Xanthobacter dioxanivorans: one gene and its partner. The protein of the gene in region 1 interacts with the protein of each later gene in a pairwise test. Links are inferred from orthologs where the notes say so. Each region holds a gene or a part of one and is shown in the gene's direction. Other genes may lie near its edges.

What was found.
Region 2: the proteins of nusG (region 1) and rho interact in binary tests that used the Escherichia coli proteins (3 or more experiments, as listed by UniProt). The link is inferred for Xanthobacter dioxanivorans from one-to-one orthologs.

What each region holds. Positions count from the first base shown.
Region 1 is NZ_CP063362.1:3,482,478-3,485,534, forward strand. Bases 122-2,865 are described here. They hold nusG (transcription termination/antitermination protein NusG), read left to right. Parts: upstream 122-1,100; coding sequence 1,101-1,631; downstream 1,632-2,865. Other genes in these bases: EZH22_RS16215 (hypothetical protein), read left to right, coding at 122-481; secE (preprotein translocase subunit SecE), read left to right, coding at 886-1,083; rplK (50S ribosomal protein L11), read left to right, coding at 1,798-2,247; rplA (50S ribosomal protein L1), read left to right, coding at 2,253-2,865. In the rest of the region: more of EZH22_RS16215, read left to right, coding at 1-121; more of rplA, read left to right, coding at 2,866-2,951. UniProt on the Escherichia coli protein: Part of the processive rRNA transcription and antitermination complex (rrnTAC). The complex forms an RNA-chaperone ring around the RNA exit tunnel of RNA polymerase (RNAP).
Region 2 is NZ_CP063362.1:1,620,479-1,623,755, reverse strand. The notes cover bases 203-3,166. They hold rho (transcription termination factor Rho), read left to right. Parts: upstream 203-1,032; coding sequence 1,033-2,301; downstream 2,302-3,166. Other genes in these bases: EZH22_RS07700 (NifU family protein), read left to right, coding at 2,894-3,166; hemJ (protoporphyrinogen oxidase HemJ), read left to right, coding at 348-782; hemE (uroporphyrinogen decarboxylase), read left to right, coding at 203-324. Also shown: more of hemE, read left to right, coding at 1-202; more of EZH22_RS07700, read left to right, coding at 3,167-3,277. UniProt on the Escherichia coli protein: Facilitates transcription termination by a mechanism that involves Rho binding to the nascent RNA, activation of Rho's RNA-dependent ATPase activity, and release of the mRNA from the DNA template.

The sequences.
Region 1 (3,057 bases):
GCGCGCCGCAAGCTGGGGCGGGCGCACCCTGATCGGCGCCTATCGCTTCAGCGGCCCCATCGCCGCCTATTTCGAGCCTCCGCCTCCGGGCGCCAAGGGCGGTCGCCTCCTCGTCTGGGAGGAGGGGCGGCGCGAGGTGATCCAGGGCGAATGGACGGTAAGGAACTTCAAGCTCTGCGTGAAGCCCAATGTCTACTACAAGGAAATGATGGGCGGGCCCTTCGACCGCGAGGCTTGCCTCGGCTTTGATTCGAGCGCCGTCGAGTTCGATCATTTCCAGGGCGATGCATTCGCGCTCAAGACCAAGCGCGACGTGCCCTATGTGAGCAGCAAGGCGGACAACGACAAGTTTGCCGCCGTGATGCGCACGACGCCGTATTACGCGCCGGCCAATGGCGGCTTCAGCGAAGGCCTCTATCCGGCACGCGAGGGGGCGCCGGCCACGCCTGCGGAACCTGTGGCCGACGCGGCGGCGCAGTAGCGTGCCCCTTTACAGGCGCCGCGCATCTCTCTAGATACACGCGTCCGATGCGCTGGGTCACTTCCCGGCGCGGCGGAGTCTACCCTCGACGCAGGCGGACCCCTGGTCTCCGCATCGAGGTTCCGGCCTAGGAGTGTAGCTCAACTGGTTAGAGCACCGGTCTCCAAAACCGGGGGTTGGGGGTTCGAGTCCCTCCACTCCTGCCACTCCTGAAAAGAGCGGCAGGTCCAGCGAGCCGAGGGGCGGGGCGCGAGCTTGGGCCGCCCGAAGGATCCCGAAGCAACGTCTCGCAAGAGCCGGCGCCGGCGGGTCGAGCAAATTCCAGCGGCGCATGCGCCGCGGCATTGATATGGCGGCTGCCGGTTTTCCGGCGGGGCCGCCCGGCACAGGTGGCGAAGAGCGTCATGGCGAAGAACAGTCCCGTCGAGTTCTTTCAGCAGGTCCGCGCCGAGACGGCGAAGGTCACCTGGCCGACGCGGCGCGAGACGCTGATCACCACCGCCATGGTGTTCGTGATGGTGCTTCTCGCCTCGATCTTCTTCCTGATCGTCGACCAGATCATCCGGTTCGGCGTCTCCACCCTCCTCACCCTCGGGCACTGAGCGGAAGGGCGGCAGACATGGCGAAGCGCTGGTACATCGTTCACGCTTATTCCAACTTCGAGAAGAAGGTGGCCGACTCCATCCGCGAGCAGGCCGAGCAGCGTAATCTCACCGACCTGTTCGAGCAGATCCTCGTGCCCACCGAGAAGGTGGTGGAGGTACGCCGGGGCCGGAAGGTGGACACCGAGCGCAAGTTTTTCCCCGGCTACGTGCTGGTGAAGATGGACCTCACCGACGAGGCCTTCCATCTCATCAAGAACACGCCGAAGGTCACCGGCTTCCTGGGCGCCGACAACAAGCCCATGCCGATTTCCGAGTCCGAGGCCATGCGCATCCTGCAGCAGGTGCAGGAAGGCATCGAGCGGCCGAAGCCCTCCATTACCTTCGAGGTGGGCGAGACGGTCAAGGTGGCCGACGGGCCCTTCGCTTCCTTCAACGGCATCGTGGAAGAGGTGGACGAAAGCCGCTCGCGCGTGAAGGTGGCGGTGTCCATCTTCGGCCGCGCGACGCCGGTGGAACTGGAATTCGCTCAGGTCGAGAAGGTCTGAGCGCAATCGGCGGCGGTTGCGCCGCCGTACCTGGCGCCCCCGCCTTGGGTGGCGGCACCGGCGTGGGAGGGGAGGGGGCGTCTCGCCAAGCGCCCTTTGATCCGCACCACGCGATCCCGGCCGCAAGCCCCCGAGGGGGCGCGCGGCGCATTTGGGGAGTTGTGAAATGGCGAAGAAAATTACGGGTTACGTCAAGCTGCAGGTGCCCGCCGGCAGCGCCAATCCGGCCCCGCCGATCGGCCCCGCGCTCGGTCAGCGCGGCCTGAACATCATGGAATTCTGCAAGGCGTTCAACGCCCAGACCGCGCAGCTCGAAAAGGGCATGCCGATCCCGGTGGTGATCACCGCCTACCAGGACCGCTCCTTCACCTTCGAGCTGAAGACCCCGCCGGTCTCCTACTTCCTCAAGAAGGCCGCCGGCCTCGAGACGAAGAAGAAGCCCGGCTCCGGCTCGAAGACGCCCGGCAAGGGCACCTTCGTCGGCAAGGTCACGCGCGCCCAGCTCGCGGAGATCGCCGAGAAGAAGATGAAGGATCTGAACTGCGAGACCGTCGAGGCCGCCGTCCAGATGATCGAAGGTTCGGCCCGGTCCATGGGCCTGCAGGTTCAGGGGTGAGCGCCATGGCAAAGCAAGGCAAGCGCATCCGCGCCGTCAACGAGGGCATTGACCGTGTCAAGCTCTACCCCCTGGACGAGGCACTGACGCTGCTCAAGGAGCGGACCACGGCCAAGTTCGACGAGACCATCGAGGTTGCGCTGAACCTCGGCGTCGATCCCCGCCATGCGGACCAGATGGTGCGCGGCGTGTGCAACCTGCCCAACGGCTCGGGCCGCACCGTGCGCGTCGCCGTGTTCGCGCGCGGCGCCAAGGCCGACGAGGCCAAGGCGGCCGGTGCCGACATCGTCGGCGCCGAGGACCTGCTGGAGAGCATCCAGGGCGGCACCATCGATTTCGATCGCTGCATCGCCACCCCGGACCTGATGCCGCTGGTCGGCCGTCTCGGCAAGATCCTCGGCCCGCGCGGCCTGATGCCGAACCCGAAGGTCGGCACCGTGACCATGGACGTGAAGGGCGCCGTCGCCGCCGCCAAGGGCGGCGCGGTGGAGTTCCGCGTCGAGAAGGCCGGCATCATCCATGGCGGCATCGGCAAGGCCTCGTTCCCGGCCGACAAGCTGGCCGAGAACATCCGCGCCTTTGTGGACGCGGTGGTGAAGGCCAAGCCCGCCGGCGCCAAGGGCACGTACCTGCAGCGCGTGGCGGTCTCCTCCACCATGGGCCCCGGCATCAAGGTGGAGCCGGCGACTGTTCTCACCGCCTGATCGGGTTTCGTCCCGGACAAGCAGGGAGGCTGCCACGCAGCCTCCCTTTTTTGTTTGCGCGGGAAGGGGATACGGGGCGCCGCTGCCGCCGTTGGCCGGTGCGATC
Region 2 (3,277 bases), 1.9 Mb from region 1 along the record:
GTGCATGTCATCGCCTTTCCGAAGGGGGCGACGCTGGAAGCGCTGGAGCGCCTGAAGGACACCGGCATCGCCGCCATCGGCCTCGACTGGGCGGCGGATCGCGGCGCTGCGCGGGCCCGGCTGTCCGACCGGCTGGTGCTCCAGGGCAACCTGGATCCCCTGCGGCTGATCGCCGGTGGTTCTGCTCTGGAGGAGGAGGTGGCGCGCATCCGCGCCGACTTCGCCGGTGCCCGCCACATTTTCAATCTGGGGCACGGCATCCGCCCCGAGACGCCGCTCGCCCATGTGGAAAAGCTGGTGGAAGCGGTTCGCCGCGCGCTTTGACCCGACCTTGGAAGCGGATCGCTATGGCTCACGATTTATATAGCTGGATCAAAGCGCTGCACGTGATCGCCGTGATCTCCTGGATGGCGGCCCTGCTCTATTTGCCGCGGCTGATGGTCTATCATTGCGCGGCCGAGGCCGGTTCGGTGCAGTCGGAGACGTTCAAGGTCATGGAACGCCGGCTGCTCAAGGCCATCGCCAATCCGGCGATGATCGCGACCTGGCTCGCCGGCCTCTATCTCGCTTTTGCCGGCGGCTGGTTCGTGGCCGGCTGGTTCCACGGCAAGCTGCTGCTGGTGCTGGCGCTTTCCGCCGCTCACGGCTTTCAGAGCCGATGGGTGCGCGCCTTCGCACAGGATCGCAACACCCGCCCCGCCCGCTTCTTCCGCATGGTCAACGAGGTGCCGACCGTGCTGATGATCGGCATCGTCATCCTGGTTGTGGTCAAACCGTTTTGATTTCACTTCGCCTCAAGGAGGGCTTGCGCAGCACCGCCGGGGTGCCTATCCTCCTGTCGCTTTCCTAAACGCAGGCAAATGCGCTTCCTGTACTTCGGGTCCGTTATTGGTCCGGCGGGAGCGCCAGGCGGCAGCTGCGTGCCCCGGCTTCTCCTGAAGACCTGCGATCCCCGTACCCCTCCCCTCCGCCTGGTAGCGATCCCACAGCGATCCGCACCGGCATACTCAAGACCCATCGAGGCTTTCCCTTATGCGGGAAGTGAAACTTCAAGACCTTAAGTCCAAGACGCCCGTCGAGCTCCTCGCCTTCGCCGAGGAGAACGAGGTGGAAAACGCCAGCACCCTGCGCAAGCAGGAGCTCATGTTCGCCATTCTCAAGCAGCTGGCAGCCACGGAAACCGAAATCATCGGCGAAGGCGTGGTCGAGGTGCTGCAGGACGGATTCGGCTTCCTGCGCTCGCCGGAAGCCAATTATCTGCCCGGTCCCGACGATATTTACGTCTCTCCCTCGCAGATCCGCCGCTTCGGCCTGCGGACCGGCGACACGGTGGAGGGACAGATCCGCTCGCCGAAGGAAGGCGAGCGCTATTTCGCCCTTCTCAAGGTCAACACGATCAATTTCGAAGACCCCGAGAAGACCAAGCACAAGATCAACTTCGACAACCTCACGCCCCTCTACCCCGACGAGCGGCTCAAGCTCGAGCACGAGGAGACCCAGGGCAAGAAGGACTTTTCGGCGCGAATCATCGACATCGTCGCGCCCATCGGCAAGGGCCAGCGCGGGCTGATCGTCGCGCCGCCGCGCACCGGCAAGACGGTGCTGCTGCAGAACATTGCGAAATCCATCACCGCCAACCATCCGGAATGCTTCCTCATCGTGCTGCTCATCGACGAGCGGCCGGAAGAGGTTACCGACATGCAGCGCTCGGTGAAGGGCGAGGTGGTCTCTTCCACCTTCGACGAGCCGGCCTCGCGCCATGTCCAGGTCGCCGAGATGGTGATCGAGAAGGCCAAGCGCCTTGTGGAGCATGGGCGCGACGTGGTGATTCTCCTGGATTCTATCACCCGCCTCGGCCGCGCCTACAACACGGTGGTGCCGTCCTCCGGCAAGGTGCTGACCGGCGGCGTCGACGCCAACGCCCTCCAGCGGCCGAAGCGCTTCTTCGGCGCGGCGCGCAACATCGAGGAAGGCGGCTCGCTGACCATCATCGCCACGGCGCTCATCGACACCGGCTCGCGCATGGACGAGGTGATCTTCGAGGAGTTCAAGGGCACCGGCAATTCGGAAATCATCCTCGACCGCAAGGTCTCCGACAAGCGGGTGTTCCCGGCCCTCGACATCACCCGCTCCGGCACCCGCAAGGAAGAGCTCCTGGTTCCCGCGGACACGCTCAAGAAGATGTATGTTCTGCGCCGCATCCTCAATCCCATGGGCACGGTGGACGCCATCGAGTTCCTGCTGGACAAGCTGCGGCAGACGAAGACCAACGGCGATTTCTTCGATTCCATGAACACCTGAGGGTGGCCGCCGGTGGCCCGCCGCGGCCGCCCGTCCATCTGCCCAACCTCATGCCCCGGCTCCGCCGGGGCATTTGCTTTTGTGCCGCCTGTGGGCGGGCAACCGTCCGCGTGCCTTGGGACCACGCGCCGGGCACCGGCCGTGATCCTGGCCATCCGGAGCTGCAGACGCATCGGTCGGGACCTGCCAGGAACGCGGGACCTGCCGAAAACGAACCTGCCGGGAACGAAGGGGCAACCGGCGGATGCGACCGATTCGCCCTCTTTTCGTTCCGCCGCTGTTCTCCGTGCCGCGGCCGGGGCGTCCCGGATCGGCACACCGCCAGCCCATTGCGCGCGCCGTGCGGGTGCTGGCTGCCGGCCAGCGGCGCAGGCCCTTCGCCCGGTCCCTGCCGGGAGGGACGGAACAGACGGGCAACATCCGGGCGGCAGCGATTCGGCCGCCTTTCGTTCAGGCGGCGTTCCGGCTCGCCCGGCGCAGCGTGTCAATTCGGGACATTACCGGGGCCGGCCTTTCCGTTTGGCGACGGAGCCCCTATCTTCAAGACAAATGCGCGGGCCATGTTCCGCACCGTTCTTTTGAGGATTGGGCCATGTTCATTCAGACGGAAACCACGCCGAACCCCGCAACGCTCAAGTTCCTGCCTGGCCGTTCGGTCCTGGGAGACGGCACCCTTGATCTGCGCTCGGCCGAGGACGCGGACCTGTCGCCCCTCGCCCAGCGCCTGTTCGACGTGCGCGGCGTCTCCGCGGTGTTCCTGGGCTCCGATTTCGTCACCGTCACCAAGGCGGAGGCCGAATGGCCGCAGATCAAGCCGGCCATTCTCGGCGCCATCATGGAGCACTTCATGTCCGGTGCTCCGGTCCTGTCCGAGGGCGTGAAGCCGGATGCCCCGGATGCGGACGAGTTCTTCGAGGAGAAGGACGCGGAGGTCGTCGCCACCATCAAGGAGCTGCTCGACACCCGCGTGCGCCCG